2 regions of the Janthinobacterium sp. RA13 genome follow, and region 1 is predicted to be linked to the other one. Evidence: predicted binding sites of a transcription regulator. Region 1 holds the regulator's gene; the other holds the start of a gene.

The links. The regulator FliA, encoded in region 1, starts transcription of late flagellar genes. The targets are predictions, from matches to a motif close to CTAAAGTTTNNNNNNNNNNNGCCGNTA.
Region 2: FG13_RS25235 (flagellar protein FliT) is a predicted target of FliA. The motif match lies at 1,483-1,509, and genes of this name have one in related genera.

What each region holds. Positions count from the first base shown of each region.
Region 1 covers NZ_JQNP01000001.1:2,906,206-2,910,622, forward strand. Annotated here, with positions in the region: gene FG13_RS12885 (translation initiation factor Sui1) at 1-245, opposite strand, end outside; gene motD (flagellar motor protein MotD) at 295-1,071, opposite strand; gene FG13_RS12895 (flagellar motor protein) at 1,077-1,823, opposite strand; gene FG13_RS12900 (RNA polymerase sigma factor FliA) at 1,805-2,536, opposite strand; gene FG13_RS12905 (MinD/ParA family ATP-binding protein) at 2,582-3,445, opposite strand; gene flhF (flagellar biosynthesis protein FlhF) at 3,438-4,417, opposite strand, start outside.
Region 2 covers NZ_JQNP01000001.1:5,703,705-5,708,121, reverse strand. Annotated here, with positions in the region: gene FG13_RS25245 (M13 family metallopeptidase) at 1-408, opposite strand, end outside; gene FG13_RS25240 (HDOD domain-containing protein) at 547-1,374, shown strand; gene FG13_RS25235 (flagellar protein FliT) at 1,598-1,849, shown strand; gene FG13_RS30240 (type IV pilus assembly protein FimV) at 2,265-3,395, opposite strand; gene fumC (class II fumarate hydratase) at 3,567-4,417, shown strand, end outside.

The sequences.
Region 1 (4,417 bases):
TGCGTGCGCAACTGCTTGCCCAGCAGGGCCAGCGCGATGGCGTCCAGCGCCAAGCCTTTTACCACGGTGACGCTCTTGCCGCCGCGGCCCTTGGTCTGGCGCGACACGCGCACCGCGCCGTCGCCGATTGGCGCCGCTTTGGCTTGCGCCTTGCACGCGCATTGCGCCAACGGCTGGCGGCAGGCTGGACACATGCGGCCCGTTTCGGTGGAATAGACGAGACCGCCCAGGGAGCTGCTTTTCATGAGGAAGAGATAAAAGAGAGAATGCCGCGATTGTACCAAGCGGCGGCGTTCAATTGGCTGGCGCCACGGGCGCCGTCGGCACTTCCGTCACCGTTTCGGGGATGCCCGACAAAATCGTCACGGCGACCCGGCGGTTGCGCGCGCGCCCTTCCGCCGTTTCATTGGGCGCCACGGGAATATTGTCGGCGTGGCCGACGGCCGTCAGGCGCGAAGCCTTGACGCCGCTGGCGATGAACAGGCGCACCACAGCGCTGGCGCGCGCGGCCGACAATTCCCAGTTCGAGGCAAAGTTCGAATTGCTGATCGGCTGCACATCCGTATGCCCTTCCACCTGCACGTCGTGCGTGTCGTCCTTGAGCAGCACGGCCACGGCGCGCAGGGCCTGGTCCGACTCCGTCGTCAGGCGCGCCGCGCCCGGATCGAACAGCACGCTGGCATTGATTTCCACGCTCACGCCGCGGCTAGTCTGCGTGACCCGCACCTTGCCCTCCTTCACCAGCGGCGCCAGGGTCGACGTCAGGTCCTGCGCCAGGCGCGTCATGTGTTCGCGCTCGCGGCGGATGGCTTCCGTGCGGCGTTTCAGGGAGGGATTCGGCAGCGGAATGGCTTGCGGCGCTTCCATGATGATGGGCGGCGCGCCCTTTTCCAGGCTGAAGGCCTGGCCGATGGCATTCTGGAAGACGCGGTATTTGCCTTCGTTGACTTGCGAAATGGCGTACATGACGACGAAAAAGGCGAACAGCAGGGTGATGAAGTCGGCGTACGAGATCAGCCAGCGGTCCTGGTTGTCCGGTTCCTCGTCATACTTCCTGCGCGCGCGCCGCATCATGGTCAATGCTCGTGCAGCAGGCTCGACACGCGCTCTTCGATGATGCGCGTATGGTCGCCCGTGGCGATGTCGTACAGCACGGCGGCCGTGATTTCGTATTGCAGCACGCGGCGCGACACGATGGCCTTGAGTTTATTTGCCACCGGCAGGAACAGCAGGTTGGCCAGGCCCACGCCATAAATCGTCGAGACAAACGCCACGGCGATGCCGCCACCTAATTTGCTCGGGTCGGTGAGGTTTTCCATGACGTGGATCAAGCCCAGCACGGCGCCCAGGATGCCGATGGTGGGCGAATAGCCGGCCGCCGATTCCCACACCTTGACGGCCTGGCGCTCGGCCATTTCGTAGGCGGAAATTTCCACGTCGAGCAGCTGGCGCAGCTTGTCGGGCGCGATGCCGTCGACGATCATGCGCAAACCCTTGGCGTTGAAGCGGTCGGCCGTGTTTTCCATCAGGCGCTCGAGCGCCAGCGGGCCGTCGCGGCGCGCCGTCAGACTCCATTGCCCGATGTCGCGCGCCAGCGCGGCGCGCGTGTCGGACGGCGGCAGGAAGACCCAGCGCAACATTTCCAGGCCACGCACAAAAGTGCGCAGCCGCGTTTGCAGCAGCACGGCGCCGAAGGTGCCGACGATGACGATGGCAAAGGCGGCCGGCTGCAGCAGGGAGGCCATCTTGCCGCCTTCCAGTGCCTGGCCGACCAACAGGCCCGCCAGCGCCAGCGCCAGCCCGATTACGCTGGACCAGTCCACGCCAGCTCCCTCAAGGTTGCGCGCAGGCGCGCGACGGCCTGGGTATGCAGCTGCGAGACGCGCGATTCCGACACGCCCATCACCGCGCCGATCTCCTTCAGGTTCAGCTCTTCTTCGTAGTACAGGCCCATGAGTATTTTCTCGCGTGGCGGCAGCGCGTCGATGGCATCGATCACGGATTGCCGGAAATCGGTATCGAGCAGGGAACGCAAGGGGTCGCTGTCCTCGTCCACGCAATGGCGGTCGAGGAAGCTGTCATTGCCGTCCGGGTCATGAAAGTCTTCGTAGTACACGAGCTGGTGGCCGCCGCCGTCGCCCAGCATTTCCTGGTAGTCGGCCAGCGACATTTTCAGCAGCTTCGCCACTTCCGACTCCGTCGGCGGGTGGCCGAGGCGCTGCTGCAAGGTGCTCATCGCCTCTTCGATCTTGCGCATGTTCTGGCGCATGCTGCGCGGCAGCCAGTCGCTGGTGCGCAATTCGTCGAGCATGGCGCCGCGGATGCGCAGCACGGCATACGTCTCGAACTGCGCGCCATGCGTCTCTTCATAGCGGCTGATGGCATCGAGCAGGCCGATCATGCCAGCCTGGATCAGGTCATCGACCTCGACCGAAGGCGGCAATTTCGCCTTCATATGGTGCGCCAGACGCTTCACCAGCGGAATATGCTCCGTCAGCAAATAGTCCTTGTTCGATTTCCCTTTGACCGTGTACATAGGCTGCTTATTGTTTTCTCATCTTATCTGGTGCTACGGTTGGCTTCAGGCGCTGAACTGGTGCGGGCTCCCCGTCTGGTACAAGGTGCCGCCCAGCACCGGCGCCGCCGAACGGGCCAGCCGCTCGGCCAGGCCGCGAAACGCCACCGAGGCGCCCGCCAGCGGAAACGCATCGACCACGCTGCGGCCCAGGCGCGCCGCGCGGTGCAGATATTCATCGGCAGGCACCGAACCCATCGAGGTCAGCTTCACGGCCAGGTAGCGGCTCGCCGCCTGCGCCATATTATCGTATACCACTTTTGCTTCGGATTCGGAAGCGCCGGTGACGAGGATGCCGAACGGACGGCGTCCCAGTTCCTGGCTCAGGCGCTTGATCAGGCAGTACGCCGCCTTGATCGAGGTGGCGCTGGTGGACACTTGCACGACGATATCCGATGAGGCCATCAGCGGCACGGGGAAGCAGTCGCCCTCGTCGGCCATGACGCCGTCGACCAGCACGATGCCGCTCTGGCGCGCCAGCACCTCGAAGGTCTTGCCCAGGCGGCGCAGTTCGTCCTCGCCCGCATAGTCCATGCTGTCCATCAAATGGTTGCGCGCACCCAGGCTGGCCACGCCGAAGCCTTGCGGCACCTGGTGGATGACCTGGTTCAAGCCGCACTGCTGGCGCGCCACGTCGCGCAGGCTGGCGCCGTGCGCCAGGCCCAGGCGCGCAGCCACGCCATCGCTGCCGCCGCTGGCGTCGAGCAGCAGCACGTCATTGCCGCCGTAGGCGAGCGAAGCGCCCAGGTTGACCAGCATGGCGCCCTTGTCGTCCTGCGGCGTGGCCGACAGGAACGTCATGACGCGCGGCTGCGGGCCGGCCAGCATGCGGCGCAAGCCTTCGGCCTGATCGAAATCGAAATTAGCCAAGGTGCACCCCGCGCGCTTCATTGTTGCGGGCGGCCGCCTGCGCCATCAGCAGCGGCAGTTCGGCATCGGAAAACTGCGTGGCCGCCGAGTCGCGCTTGAGCTTGAATGCGCGGTCGATCAGGTAGCCGCGGTCGGCCAGGTACAGGTCTTCCGGCACGCGCTGGCCGTTCGACACATAAAACAGGTTCAGCTTCTGGCGGATCACCACGTCGAGCACATTGCCGATCGAGGCCGCTTCATCGAGCTTGGTCATGATGCAGCCGGCCAGGCCGCTGCCTTGATATGCGCGCACCACTTCGTTGAGGGTCTCCTGCGTCGCGGTGGAATTGAGGCACAACAAACGTTTCACGTCGGCGCCGGCGCCCGACAGCATGGCCACCTGCTCCGTCACCATCTGGTCGCGCTGGCTCACGCCGACCGTATCGATCAGCACCGTGTGCTTGTTCTTCAATTCCTTCAGGGCGATGCGCAGGTCCGCCTCGTCCTTCACGGAATGCACCATCACGCCGAGGATCTTGCCGTAGATGCGCAATTGCTCATGCGCGCCGATACGATAGGCATCCGTGGTGATCAGGGCCAGCTTTTCCGGGCCGTGGCGCATCACGCAGCGAGCCGCCAGCTTGGCCGTGCTGGTGGTCTTGCCGACACCGGTCGGGCCGACCAGGGCAAACACGCCGCCCTGCTCCAGCATGGCGTCTTCATTGGCCACCGTGTTCAGGTTGCGGCTCAGGACGGTCTTGATCCAGCGCATGCTTTGCGCGCCATCGAGGCCGGCCGGCAGCTTGTCGATCAGGTAGCGCGCCAGGCTGGCAGAAAAACCGGCGGCCAGCATTTCGCGCAGCACGACGGCTTTTTGCGGCTCGCGCTGCTGCGTCGAACCCCATGAAATTTCCGCCAGCTGGGTTTCCATCATGCCGCGCATGGCGCGGATTTCATTCATCATGCCGCTCATCTCGGCGGCGGCGTTTTCCT
Region 2 (4,417 bases), 2.8 Mb from region 1:
CAGCAACGGCTTGATCGGCGCCCAGCCTTTCGCTTCGATAGCCGATTCATCCATCCAGGAACGGTAAAAATCGCTGACCTGGCGCGCCGAGGCATCGGCCTGCGGCGCCGCCGACAAGCCTTCGACGAGACCGATGATGCGCTCGTTGGTGGCGTTGGCGAGGATGGCGAACGAACCCCAGCTGCTGCGGTCGGCGGGAATCTCCGTCTTGCGCAGCCAGTCGCCATTCACGTAATCGTAGAAATCGTCGCCGGGCAAGGCCGTGGGGGCAGCGGGAACAACGGCGCTGGCGGCCGCCTGCTGGCCATGCGCCTGGGCGGGCAAGCCGGCCAGCGACACGCCGGCCAGGGCGAGGATAATGGCGGCCTGGACTGGCGTCCGGGACCAGGGAAAACGCAAACCGTGCATGGCGATCCTTTCGATGGAATAGTCAAAATCATAGCCTGTTTCCCATGAAAAAAGCGCCCCGGAATTTTTTTGCATGCGGACAAAAAATCGGCCTATAGTTTCACGACCCCGCGCCGCGCGAATGCCAAGGAGATTGCCATGCAACTGGAAGCGCTGTTTCAGCAACCCCACGCCCTGCCTGCCGCCCCGAAGATCGTTGATGAACTGGTGCGCAGTTTCGACAACCCCGCCATCGCCACCGAAGACATCGCCCGGCAGCTGGGAGCGGACCCGGCCTTGAGCGCCAAGCTGCTGCGGCTGGCCAACTCGGCGTATTACCACGTCTCGCGCAGCATCGGCACGGTGGAAGACGCCGTGCTGATGCTCGGCTTTGTTACCGTGCGCACGCTCGTCATCAGCTCGGGCCTGGTCAGCGGCTACAAGAGCGTGCCTGGGCTGAACCTGCCACAATTCTGGCGCTACAGCCTGCACAGCGCCGTGTCGGCCCGCTGGATCGCCAGACAGACGGGCGACAACCAGGATCTGGCGTTCACCATCGGCATGATGCATGCGATCGGTCAACTGGTGATCCATGCGGCCATGCCCGAGCAAGCCATGCAGCTCGACAAGATCGCCCCGCCGCTCGACGCGCGCCGGCTCGACGCGGAGCGGGTTTCCCTGGGCTATGACTATGCGCAGGTGGGCGCCGAACTGGCGCGCCGCTGGAAGTTCCCCCCTGCCTTTGCCGAGGCCATCGCCGCCTTTCCCGATCCGCTGGCCAAGGCGCCGTTGAACCGCCTGGCCGCCATCATCCACTTGGCCGCCTGGCGCGCCCGCGTCGATGAAAACGCGTTGAGCAATGAAGAAATCATCGCCTGCTACCCCAGCAACGTGGCCGAAGCGCTCGGCTTGCCACCCTCGGTGCTGGTCGACAAGATGCCGCCGCCCACCGAACTGAGCGCGGGACTGGAAGAACTCGTCAAATAAATCCATCAGCGCCGGCATCGTCGGCCCAGCATCCATGCGGCTTGGCGGGCGATTTCGGCGGCCCGCCAAAACTATGCAAATTATTTTCACTTTTTTTTCAAAAACACCCTCAAGTTCCGGATAAGCACGCCGTTAATCTAGACAAGCGGTAATCCATTCACTAGTTACGGGTGTGCTCATGACCTCCAACGACGTTCTCTCGATGTACGAAAATATTGCAGGAATGACCAATAAAATGGTCGTGGCCGCACGTTCGAGCGACTGGAATGACTTGGATGCCCTGGAAAACCAGTGCGCCAGCGCTGCCAGCGCGACCATGACAGGCAAGGTGCCTGCCCTGGCCGGCGCCTCGCGCCTGCGCAAGATCGACTTGCTCAAGCAAATTCTGGCAAACGACCGCGAAATCCGCGCCATCACGGAACCGTGGATGACGCAGCTGCCGAGCGCCATGCAGGGCGCCCGCGCCCGCATGTAAGAAGCTGCAACACCAGAAACGACAAAAGCACCCGCGGGTGCTTTTTTACATCTACCGCCTGAGCAAGGAGCGCGGCAGTTGCGGCGCTCGGGAACAAGGAGGGGGAATTTGGAAGGCGAGCCCCAGGTATCTCCTGGCGTCGCCTCGCTGCCGGTTGCATCCGGCGTTCGCGAGCACATCGTCGGCATCGCGAACCGCTTCCAGACCCAGGCGTTTATGCAACGCTACACCTGTTTGCCGCGCCACACTATCGTTGGTGACTGCGCCAGGCTGGGGCTGTTTTGTCGTAGAGCAAGTCCACTGAATTAATCATAACACCATCTTTAAGAAATAGGCAACGCGATTGGCAAGCATATCCATGTCTTTTTTCAATATCTTTTTTTATATCAAATTGTAGCGCAGCCTTGCAGCACGATTAACGCGAGAACGGCTCCGGTTCCGGCTCGGCTACCGTTCCATCCTCCACCGCCTCCGTCAGCACGGGCACATCCTTTTTCTTGCGGCGGAACGGTTTGCGCAGCAAGACCCAGTATTTCGACGGCGCGCCCGGCACTGCCGCCTGCTTGCGCATGCGCACGACATACACGATGAGCGCCGTCAGCAACAGGAAGGCCACGGTGCCGATGCCGAGCCACAGCAAGCCATTGCCGCCCGCCTTCTTGTCAGCGGCTGGCGCCGCGTGCAGGGGCTTGGGCTTGGCATGCGGCGCCGGCGCCTCGGCAGGCGCGGCAGCCGGCGCAGCAATGGCGGCGGCAGCGGGCTGAGCCAGCGCCTTTTGCAAGGCGCCGATCTTGCCCTCCAATTCGCCGAGCTTGTCATTCAGGGCCGCGTTTTTCTCATCCAGCGCCATGCACGCTTGCGCCTGCCCGGCATCCGCCTGCGGTGCGCAAGCGGCCACGGGCGCCGTGGCGCGGCGCAGCGGCGGCGCACGCAGCGCGGGCACAGCCGGTGTGGGTGCGGCGGGCGGCGGCACGAACACGCGCGCCGGGCGCACCAGGCCCTCGGCGCGCGCGCGGGCCGCCAGCGCGGCGGCATCGGGCGATGGCGCGCCAGTTACCGCGCGTGGCAACGGCGCGGGGGCAGGCATGGGCATGAGTACCGGAACGGCGGGCCTGGCTGGCGCACTGACGGCAGCGGCAGCAGGCGGCGCCGGCGTCAGCCACACGGTGCCCAAGCGCACGACGGCGCCATTGCCATTGCCCAGCAATAAATACAGATGCACGTGGCCCGCCTGGATCGCTTGCCGCGTAGTCACGCGCACATAGTGGCGCCCACCGCGTTCCAGCGGGCTGATCGTCAACCCCTGCAGGGCCGGATCCATGCCGATGCCGCCGCCGCGGTACACATCGGGCGAGGCCAGGCGCACGGCCACGCCGTTGGCTTCCTCGGGCGCCAGGGCCGTCAGTTCGATCTCGGCCAGCAAGGGCTGGCCCACGTGCGACAGCACGGCCATCTCGCCCAGTTCGGCCGCCATGACGGGCGGCGAGGCCAGGCTGGCGGCGGCGCACGCGATCAGGGACCAACGGAGAATAATGCTGCTGTGCATGGACTGATCGCTTTGATAACAGGATAAGAAGGGGGACTCGCCTGTCTTTAACGGCAGGAAATCGCAAAAATATAGATGGGCCACGGCAAAAATGATGCAATACAGCATCATCCTGTGCCTTTTTTGCGCCTGGAGTACACTCGATCCACCTCTATCGATGAAAGGGATGTCATGAGTAGCAGAATCGAACGCGACAGTTTCGGCCCGATCGACGTACCCGCCGACCGGCTGTGGGGAGCGCAAACGCAGCGCTCGCTTGAGCACTTCCATATCTCCACGGAAAAGATGCCGCCCGAACTGATCGCCGCCCTGGCCACCGTCAAGCGCGCAGCCGCCCACGTCAACCTGGACTTGGGATTACTAGATGGCAAGAAAGCCATCGCCATCACGCAGGCGGCCGACGAAGTACTGGCCGGCAAGCACGACGCAGAATTCCCGCTGGCCGTCTGGCAGACGGGCTCTGGCACGCAAAGCAATATGAACATGAATGAAGTGCTGGCCAACCGCGGCTCCGAGCTGATCGGCGGCTTGCGTGGCGCCGAGCGCCTGCTGCATCCGAACGACGACGTCAACCTGGGCCAGTCCTCGAACGATATCTTTCCCACCGCCATACACGTGGCGGCCGCCCTGGCCGTCGCCAACACGGTCTTGCCGCCGCTGCGCCAGCTGCGCGCCACCCTGGACGCGAAAGCGACGGAATTTGCCGACATCGTCAAGATCGGCCGCACGCACTTGCAGGATGCGACGCCGCTGACCCTGGGCCAGGAATTCTCGGGCTACGTGGCGCAGCTGGACTTTGCCGAGCACATCATCACGGCATCGTTGCCGCCGCTGCTGCAACTGGCCGCCGGCGGCACGGCCGTCGGCACGGGCCTGAATGCCCACGTGGAATTTGCCGGCCGCATCGCGGCCGAGCTGGCACGCCTGACGGGCCAGCCGTTCGAGACGGCCAGCAACAAGTTTGCCGCCCTGGCCGCCCACGATGCGCTGGTCGCCGCCCATGGCGCGCTGAAAACCCTGGC